Regions from separate parts of the Pseudoalteromonas distincta genome, predicted to be linked through region 3. Evidence: predicted binding sites of a transcription regulator. Region 3 holds the regulator's gene; each other region holds the start of a gene.

Region 1 (3,193 bases), 1.3 Mb from region 3:
TTACTTACTTTTCAGTCTAATTTTCATTAGTATGTTTAAGCGGAATCTTATAATTTTTATTGGAACATGGGAGCAAGAGAATGCTAATACTAACTCGTAGAGTAGGTGAAACCCTAATGATCGGTGACGAAGTAACAGTTACTGTTCTAGGTGTTAAAGGAAATCAAGTTCGAATCGGTGTTAATGCACCAAAAGACGTATCAGTGCATCGTGAAGAGATTTACATGCGCATACAAGCTGAAAAGTCGAACCCTAATCCGGGCAATGCTTAATCAACACGTATACGTAGTTGAGTAATTAACTCAACTAGACTAAAAGCCACTCACTGAGTGGCTTTTTTGTTTATAAAAGCGAGTGTTTCAGGATTAAGTATTTGTTTTGATATGTACTGCATACCGCTTTTGTTTTTAATAATAATACCTTGTTGGGTGTCTATTACTTCGCTTATATTTTGCCATTCTAATTGATAGCTTTTGTAATGATTAGCAGATTTAATACCTTCTTCATCAAAGGTAAGTGTTACCTCAGAGCCTGATGCTCTGCTGAGCATTTGTCTGGTTACCCACCATGGTCTGCGATAGTAAAATGCGACGCACTCGAGTACCGCTAACATGATCATAAACGATCCTAAGTAATGATCGTCTAAAACATAAATGCCAAATAAACCAAGCGCAACTAACAACACAAGTAAAAAGTATTTAGGTTTTGCACGCTTACTATAAGGGAGTGACTCATCAAAACACTCGTAAAAGTAGGGTTTATCTAATGTGTAGGTGGTTGTGAATGCCATTTTGCCTTGCTTTAAATATCGTTTTTTTTATTTTAACAAGCTAACTGCTAAATGAGCAGCTTTATAGTCAGTGATTTTATTACTGGCACAAAAAAACGGCTCGAAAGCCGTTTTTTTTAGCGGTACAAGAAGAATTAACAGTTAGTTTCTTCAGCGTTCACGCCTTCTTTAACATTTTCACATGCATCTTCAACAGAGTTTTGCACGTCAGTTACTGCTTCGTCGATACGTTCGCCAGCATCTTCTGCATGGTTGTCTTCACAACCCATCATGAAAAAACCTGCAAATACTGCGATTAGTGCTGCTTTTAAAGTTGTAGAGTTCATAGTGTAATTCCTTGTAAGTATTAATTAAATTTTAGTGTTTGTTAGTTGAATGCTTTATCTACCTGGGTGATTTACCACGTAGGGCACCTGAAACTAATGAAATCACTAAAAGTACTAAAAAGATAAAAAATATAATTTTTGCTATACCAGCTGCGGCACCTGCGATGCCACCAAAACCTAACACTGCAGCGATTAAAGCAATAACTAAAAATGTAATTGTCCAGCGTAACATTGTTTTCTCCTTGGTTATCAAATTTGCTCATAATAACTAATGCCAGTTATATGCCAAAACTTATTTGTTATAAATATCAATTGGTTATGGTTTTTTGCTATTACTCTAGTTATTAGTTGGTTAGTAACTTTTACGCTTTGTTATGTAAGTTATTCACACTGTTGCAAATAACTGCTAAATGTTCACTAAACAAACTTATTTTGGTAAGACCAATTAACAATTGGTGTGTGGCTTTGCATTTAATATTAAGAATTAGTGTTTATTTTTACTTAGCTTGATAGTTAATTAACAACTTCCATATAACTATTAGCTATAGTCGTTATTTCTTGTATGTATTGTAGAGCGCGTGATTGCTGAGTTATAGCATGTAAATTAATTGAGTGTTATGTTGTTTATTGTTTAATTGGTTTTACCAATTTACAAGATGTAGACAAAGCGATTAGTTTTGTTATTATCCAGTGAATAAATATTTAATTAAATCGATTTTTTATTTTCGATATGGGTTTCAAGGGGAGAAAAATGGATATAGGTGCTCTACTCACAACGGCTGGTAACTTAATGCTTACTGGCATGGTTGGGGTGTTTGTATTTCTGTCGATATTAATTGGTGCAGTAACGCTTATGTCTAATTTGGTGACGCGCTTTAGCGAACCTGACGTGGCGACACCAGTTAAATCACCATCTTTTAAATCTCAAGGTGTGCCTAATGAGCACATCGCTGCTATTAGTGCTGCCATTGCTCAGTACAAATCAAATAATAAATAAGGGGCACACACATGGCTAAATTAAAATTAACAGAATTGGTATTACGCGATGCTCACCAATCATTATTAGCAACGCGTATGCGCCTAGACGATATGCTACCGATTGCTAGCAAATTAGACGATGCGGGTTATTGGTCTATTGAATCGTGGGGCGGTGCTACATTTGACTCGTGTATTCGTTATTTAGGCGAAGATCCTTGGGAACGTATTCGTGCTCTTAAAAAAGCGATGCCTAATACTAAACAGCAAATGCTATTACGCGGTCAAAACTTATTAGGTTACCGCCATTACGCTGATGACGTAGTTGAAAAGTTTGTAGAACGCGCACATAAAAATGGCGTTGATGTATTTCGTATATTTGATGCAATGAACGATGTTCGCAATCTAGAAACAGCTATTAAAGCGGCTGTAAAAGTGGGCGCTCACGCTCAAGGTACTATTTCGTACACAGTTAGCCCAGTTCATACACTTGATATGTGGTTAACTCTTGCAAAACAGCTTGAAGATATGGGTTGTCACTCAATTTGTATTAAAGATATGGCGGGTTTATTAAAGCCGTACGATGCTGAAAAACTAATTAAAGCACTTAAAGAAACTGTATCTATTCCAATTGCTATGCAGTGCCACGCTACAACAGGTTTAAGTACTGCTACTTACCAAAAAGCAATTGATGCTGGCATTGATATGCTCGATACCGCTATTTCATCAATGAGTATGACTTATGGACATTCTGCAACTGAAACTATTGTATCGATAGTTGAAGGGACTGAGCGTGATACTGGGCTTGATTTAAACCACCTAGAAGAAATTGCTGCTTACTTTAGAGATGTACGTAAAAAATATGCGGCATTTGAAGGTAGCTTAAAAGGGGTTGACGGGCGTATTTTATTAGCTCAAGTACCTGGTGGCATGCTTACAAACATGGAAAACCAACTTAAAGAGCAAGGCGCAGCCGATAAGCTTAATGAGGTTTTACTTGAGATCCCACGTGTACGTGAAGATCTTGGCTTTTTACCTTTAGTAACACCAACGTCGCAAATTGTTGGCACTCAAGCGGTACTTAATGTGCTAACGGGTGAGC
Region 2 (3,193 bases), 450 kb from region 3:
GTAAGCGTCATGAAATCAGTTTGGAAACCAATTAAACCACGGCTTGGGATCATGAAGTCTAAACGCATACGGCCTTTGCCATCTGGAGTCATGTTAGTAAGTTCACCTTTACGTAGGCCAACTTGTTCCATAACAGAACCTTGATGCTCTTCTTGACAGTCAATAGTCACTGTTTCAAACGGTTCTTCTAGAACGCCATCTACAGTACGTAAGATAACTTCTGGACGAGAAACTGAAAGCTCGTAACCTTCACGACGCATGTTTTCGATTAAGATACCTAGGTGTAATTCACCACGACCAGAAACACGGAAGCTATCTGGGCTAGCAGTATCTTCAACGCGAAGTGCTACGTTGTGTACTAATTCTTTGTCTAAACGCTCACGGATATTACGTGACGTTACAAACTTACCTTCTTTACCACAGAAAGGTGAGTTATTTACAGAGAATGTCATTGTTACAGTTGGCTCATCAACACTTAGTGGTGGTAATGCTTCAACGTTTCCTGGGAAACAAACTGTGTCAGAAATCTTAAGCTCACCAATACCTGTTACAGTTACGATGTTACCAGCGTAAGCTCTATCAGTTTCGATACGCTCAAGACCTAAGTAACTTTGTACTGCACCAATTTTACCATTACGTGTAGTGCCATCAGCACTGATAATAGTAACTTGTTGGTTAGGAGCAACAGAACCACGTTTAATACGACCAATACCAACTACACCAACATAAGAGTTGTAATCTAGTTGAGAAATTTGCATTTGGAAGTCACCTTCAGGATCTGCATCCGGTGGTGATACTTCTTCAACGATCATCTTGAACATAGGTTCCATGTTGTCTGATGGTTCGTCTAAATCTAGTGTTGCCCAACCGTTGATTGCTGAAGCGTAGATTACTTTAAAGTCTAACTGTTCGTCAGTCGCGCCAAGGTTGTCGAATAAATCAAAGATTTGATCCATAACCCAATCTGGACGAGCGCCTGGCTTATCAATTTTATTGATAACGACGATTGGCTTTAAGCCTTGCGCGAATGCTTTTTGCGTAACGAAACGCGTTTGCGGCATTGGACCTTCTTGAGCATCAACAAGTAATAATACTGAGTCAGCCATCGAAAGTACGCGTTCAACTTCACCACCGAAATCGGCGTGTCCCGGGGTATCTACGATATTGATATGGTAGTCATTCCAAGAAATGGCTGTGTTTTTAGCCAAAATGGTAATACCACGTTCTTTCTCAATGTCGTTTGAGTCCATCACGCGCTCTTCGTTACCGCCGCGTGTTTCTAATGTACCTGATTGCTCAAGTAGTTTGTCAACCAGTGTTGTTTTACCATGGTCAACGTGCGCGATAATCGCTATATTTCTTAACTGTTCGATGCTCATATATTTACTCAGAGAAATTAAATTCTCATTGATCCTGCAAGATCTACGCACTCATCCACGCTTTCGCGAGATGTCCCAGCATAGGATTTAAAAGGGCGCATATTATCCCTCATTAATGACATGGATGAAAGTTTATCCAATATAAATTTCAAAACTTTCTCAATACTTTTACTAAGTATCTGTTTTATATATGACAATTATATGAATTAAATTTCAAATTTTTTTTGAAAAACAGCCTTTTTGGCTATTTTGCTGATCTTTTTGGTACTCTTTTGCATTTAGGTTATGCTATTTCCGAGCGATTAAATTAGCAGCAAATTGTGCCCTGTAAATTTTGCACCAAAAAGGAAAATTTACGCACCAACATAGTGCGTTTGTACATTCCATTTTGATGCAACGATATTTTTTTAATTTATAAACAGCTAGTTATAAAAATGGCACAAAATCAGCTTAGTAAATCCCAAAGCAATTATGCAGCAATAACAAAACCCAATAGTTGGAGGACACATGTCACAATCGGTTTTAGATTTTATTAAAGAAAATGACGTTAAGTTCATTGATTTACGCTTTACTGACACTAAGGGTAAAGAACAACATGTATCTATTCCTCATCACCAAGTTGATGAAGACTTTTTTGAAGACGGTAAAATGTTTGACGGTTCTTCAATTGCAGGCTGGAAAGGCATAAACGAATCAGACATGGTATTAATGCCAGTTGCTGAATCAATCAAACTAGACCCTTTCACTGAAGAATCAACATTAATCGTACGTTGTGACGTAGTAGAGCCTTCAACGCTTCAAGGTTATGAGCGCGACCCGCGTTCTGTTGCTAAGCGTGCTGAAGATTACATGCGCTCTACAGGTATTGCAGATACAGTTTTATTTGGCCCTGAGCCAGAGTTTTTCGTATTTGACGACGTTAAATACAAATCAGATATGTCTGGTTCTATGTACAAAATTGATTCTAAGCAAGCTGCTTGGAACTCAGATAAAGAATATGCAGATGGCAACACAGGTCACCGTCCAGGTATTAAAGGCGGTTACTTCCCAGTTGCTCCTGTTGATGACTTCCAAGATTGGCGTTCAGCTACGTGTCTAGTTCTAGAAGAAATGGGCCAAGTAGTAGAAGCACATCACCACGAAGTTGCAACAGCAGGTCAAAACGAGATTGCTACTCGCTTTAATACAATGGTATTAAAAGCGGATGAAATCCAAGAAATGAAATATGTTATCCATAACATGGCTCACTTATACGGTAAAACAGCAACGTTTATGCCTAAGCCAGTTGTTGGTGATAACGGTTCTGGTATGCATTGTCACCAGTCACTTGCTAAAGATGGTGTAAACCTTTTTGCTGGTGATAAGTACGGCGGTCTTTCTGAAGATGCACTTTACTACATTGGCGGCATCATTAAGCATGCTAAAGCAATCAATGCTTTTGCAAATGCCTCTACTAACTCGTATAAACGTTTAGTACCAGGTTTTGAAGCACCAGTTATGCTTGCATACTCTGCACGTAACCGTTCTGCATCAATCCGTATCCCAGTGGTTCCATCTGAAAAAGGTCGTCGTATTGAAGTACGCTTCCCAGATCCAACAGCTAACCCATACCTTGCTTTCTCAGCAATGCTTATGGCTGGCCTTGATGGTATCAAAAACAAGATCCACCCTGGCGATGCTATGGATAAAGATTTATACGACTTACCAGCTGAAGAAGCAGCAGAAATCCCAACTGTTGCAGCATCACTTGACGAAGCACTATCTGCACTTAGCGCAGACCGTGAATTCTTAACTCAAGGTGGTGTATTCACTGA
Region 3 (3,193 bases):
TAGGTTTACTGGAATATTATCTACGCAATAATAACCTAAATCTTCTACAACGCGCAAAGCAACCGACTTTCCAGAACCAGAACGGCCGCTTATGATAATTAACTCCATTTAACACCCTTTATAAAACTATGATTGATCGACAATAACTTGGTAAAGCTCAGTATCAGATTTTGCACTGCGTAACTGTTTACAAAAATCTTTGTTGTTTAGTTTATCAGCAATGGTTGCTAGAGTCTTTAAGTGCTGTTGGTTATCGCCATCTGGTACGATGAGTGCGACAAAAATATCAACAGGGCGATTATCGATTGCATCAAAGTTTATTGGAGTTTCGCTAACGAGCACTAAAGCCAAAGGCTCTTCTGCACCGCTCATTCTTCCATGAGGAATAGCAATGCCACGCCCTATACCTGTACTACCTAATTTCTCTCTGCTCATTAAAGCATTAAGAATATCTTGTTGCGGTAAATACGGAAGTTTGTCGTGAGCAAGTTCGCTAATGAACTCTAAAATTCTTTTTTTGCTATTAAAAAGGACCGCAGCTTTGCTGCAGTCCTGGCATATAAGTGAACTTAATTTCATCATATTAGTGTCGAGCAAGCTTCTCTTTGTGTTTGATTACTTGGCGATCGAGCTTGTCGATCAACGAGTCAATAGCGGCATACATATCTTGATGTTCTGTAGAGGCAAATAGCTCAGCACCGCTTACGTGTATTGTGGCTTCTGCTTTTTGATTTAATTTTTCTACATCGAGAATGACATGAACATTATTTATATGATCAGAGTGTCTTTCAAGCTTCGCAAATTTAGTATTAATATAGTCTCTTAGTGAATCGGTTAATTCTACGTGACGACCAGTTAAGTTTAGTTGCATAAGCATTACCCTCTTAGTTTAGCGTCTTAAATCAGACTTTTACGCTGATTTGACGGTGGAATAGCAAGAGATTCGCGGTATTTTGCGATTGTACGTCTTGCTACTTTAATTCCTTGCTCAGCCAATATATCCGCTATTTTGCTATCACTCAATGGTTTTGCTGAGTTTTCTGCTGCGATTAATTTTCGGATAAGCGCACGTATTGCTGTAGATGAACATTCACCACCGTTTTCAGTACTTACATGGCTTGAGAAAAAGTATTTAAGCTCAAATATACCACGGGGTGTATGCATGTACTTTTGAGTAGTTACGCGTGAAATTGTCGATTCGTGCATTTCTACCATTTCAGCGACATCATTTAAAACCATTGGTTTCATGGCTTCAGGGCCATGTTCAAAAAAGCCTTGTTGTTGCTTAACAATACAATTAGTAACTTTTAATAGCGTGTCGTTTCTACTTTCTAAGCTTTTAATAAACCATTTAGCTTCTTGTAAATGTGAGCGAATAAACTGGCTGTCGCCACTTGATTTTACAGTGCGAGACATTGCCGCGTATTGGCTATTAACACGAATTTTAGGCATGCTATCTGGGTTTAATTCAACAACCCAGCGGCCTTTAATTTTTTTAACTGACACATCAGGAATAACATACTCAGATTCTTCCCTTACAATAGTATCTGCAGGTTTTGGGTTGAGAGTATGTATTAGTGTCATTACTTCTTTAAGCTCTTCTTCTTTGAGCTTAGTTTTTTTCATTAATGTACGATAGTCGCGAGCTGCTAATAGATCAATATGCTCGGTTAAAATCATTTTCGTTTCATTAATGTAAGGTGTTTCTTTATCAAATTGATTAAGCTGAATACACAAACACTCTTGTAAACTACGTGCAGCAATACCAACAGGATCAAACAGTTGGATGCGTTTTAATACCGCTTCAATTTCATCAAGTTCAACTTCGTTATCATCTTCGTTTTCTTGATTAAAGCTTTCTAAAATTTCTTCGCAACTGAGAGTTAAAATACCTGAATCATCGACAGCTTCTACAATCGCAATAGCGATGGCTTCATCGGTAGGGCTAAATGGCGTTAGTTGTAATTGCCACATTAAATACTCATGGAGCGTTTCAGTAGAGGCGCCTTGGTATATAGATTCATCTTCAGGCATTGGACCTGATGAGGCTGCAGGAGCGGCACTCATGTACTCATCCCAACTAACATCCATAGCCATGTCGTCACTTAGCGTGTCTTTTGCAAGTGCTTCACCAGTATCTTGTTCGTATTCGCTCGGAGCATCATCAGCAGATGCGCTAACAGTTATGTCATCGGTATCAGCTTTTTGCTCGTTTTTACCAGCAGCGTCTTCAGAATAGTCTGCCTCTTCAACCTCTAATAGTGGATTACTGTCGAGAGCTTCTTGTATTTCTTGCTGGAGATCCAATGTACTGAGTTGCAACAAACGAATAGCTTGTTGCAACTGTGGAGTCATTGTAAGTTGCTGGCCCATGCGCAGCTGTAGTGATTGCCTCATGTATCTCTAACAATCCTTTTATGTTGTTATAATTAATACTAGCAGATGCTTAAAGACATGGCGTAAATGTTACAGCCTAAATTGCTCGCCTAAGTAAACATCGCGTACTGTTTTATCATTTAATACGTGTTCTGGAGTACCTGATGCAATCAGCTCCCCATGAGAAACAATGTAGGCTTTTTCACAAACATCAAGGGTCTCTCTTACGTTATGGTCGGTAATTAAGACACCAATCCCACGATTTTTAAGATGTTCTATTATTTTCTTTATATCTAATACCGAAATAGGGTCAACACCGGCAAACGGTTCATCCAGTAATATAAATTTAGGATCTGCTGCCAGTGCTCGTGCTATTTCTACACGACGACGTTCTCCACCCGATAATGCCATACCTTGGCTATCACGAATGTGTTGTATGCTAAATTCATCTAATAAGTTATTGAGTGTGTCTTCTCTGGCTTGTTTATTTAGTTCTTTGCGCGTTTCTAAAATGGCCATTAAGTTTTGATAAACAGTCAGCTTTCTAAAAATCGATGACTCTTGTGGTAAGTAGCCTATGCCTAATCTAGCACGACTATGCATAGGTAAAAGAGTAATATCGTTATCATCAATAGATATTTTACCTTTGTCGCTAGGAACAAGCCCTACAATCATATAAAAAGTCGTTGTTTTACCAGCACCGTTAGGGCCAAGTAAGCCAACTATACTGCCAGCTTGTACTTCAAGGCCGACGTTTTTTACAACTTCACGACCTTTATAGCTTTTTGCCAATAGTTCTGCTTTTAATGTGCTCATG

What was found. The regulator sigma-54, encoded in region 3, starts transcription at its own class of promoters, with help from an activator protein. The targets are predictions, from matches to a motif close to GTTGGCACGNNNNTNGNNT.
Region 1: FFU37_RS12550 (DUF1328 domain-containing protein) is a predicted target of sigma-54. The motif match lies at 1,388-1,406, and genes of this name have one in related genera.
Region 2: glnA (glutamate--ammonia ligase) is a predicted target of sigma-54. The motif match lies at 1,813-1,831, and genes of this name have one in related genera.

Annotation. Positions count from the first base shown of each region.
Region 1 covers NZ_CP040558.1:2,815,542-2,818,734, reverse strand. Annotated here, with positions in the region: gene csrA (carbon storage regulator CsrA) at 81-272, shown strand; gene FFU37_RS12560 (YcxB family protein) at 323-790, opposite strand; gene FFU37_RS12555 (hypothetical protein) at 925-1,116, opposite strand; gene FFU37_RS12550 (DUF1328 domain-containing protein) at 1,175-1,348, opposite strand; gene FFU37_RS12545 (OadG family protein) at 1,868-2,113, shown strand; gene oadA (sodium-extruding oxaloacetate decarboxylase subunit alpha) at 2,125-3,193, shown strand, end outside.
Region 2 covers NZ_CP040558.1:3,624,441-3,627,633, reverse strand. Annotated here, with positions in the region: gene typA (translational GTPase TypA) at 1-1,379, opposite strand, end outside; gene glnA (glutamate--ammonia ligase) at 1,887-3,193, shown strand, end outside.
Region 3 covers NZ_CP040558.1:342,610-345,802, forward strand. Annotated here, with positions in the region: gene rapZ (RNase adapter RapZ) at 1-108, opposite strand, end outside; gene ptsN (PTS IIA-like nitrogen regulatory protein PtsN) at 127-579, opposite strand; gene hpf (ribosome hibernation promoting factor) at 584-871, opposite strand; gene FFU37_RS01475 (RNA polymerase factor sigma-54) at 898-2,397, opposite strand; gene lptB (LPS export ABC transporter ATP-binding protein) at 2,467-3,192, opposite strand; gene lptA (lipopolysaccharide transport periplasmic protein LptA) at 3,189-3,193, opposite strand, start outside.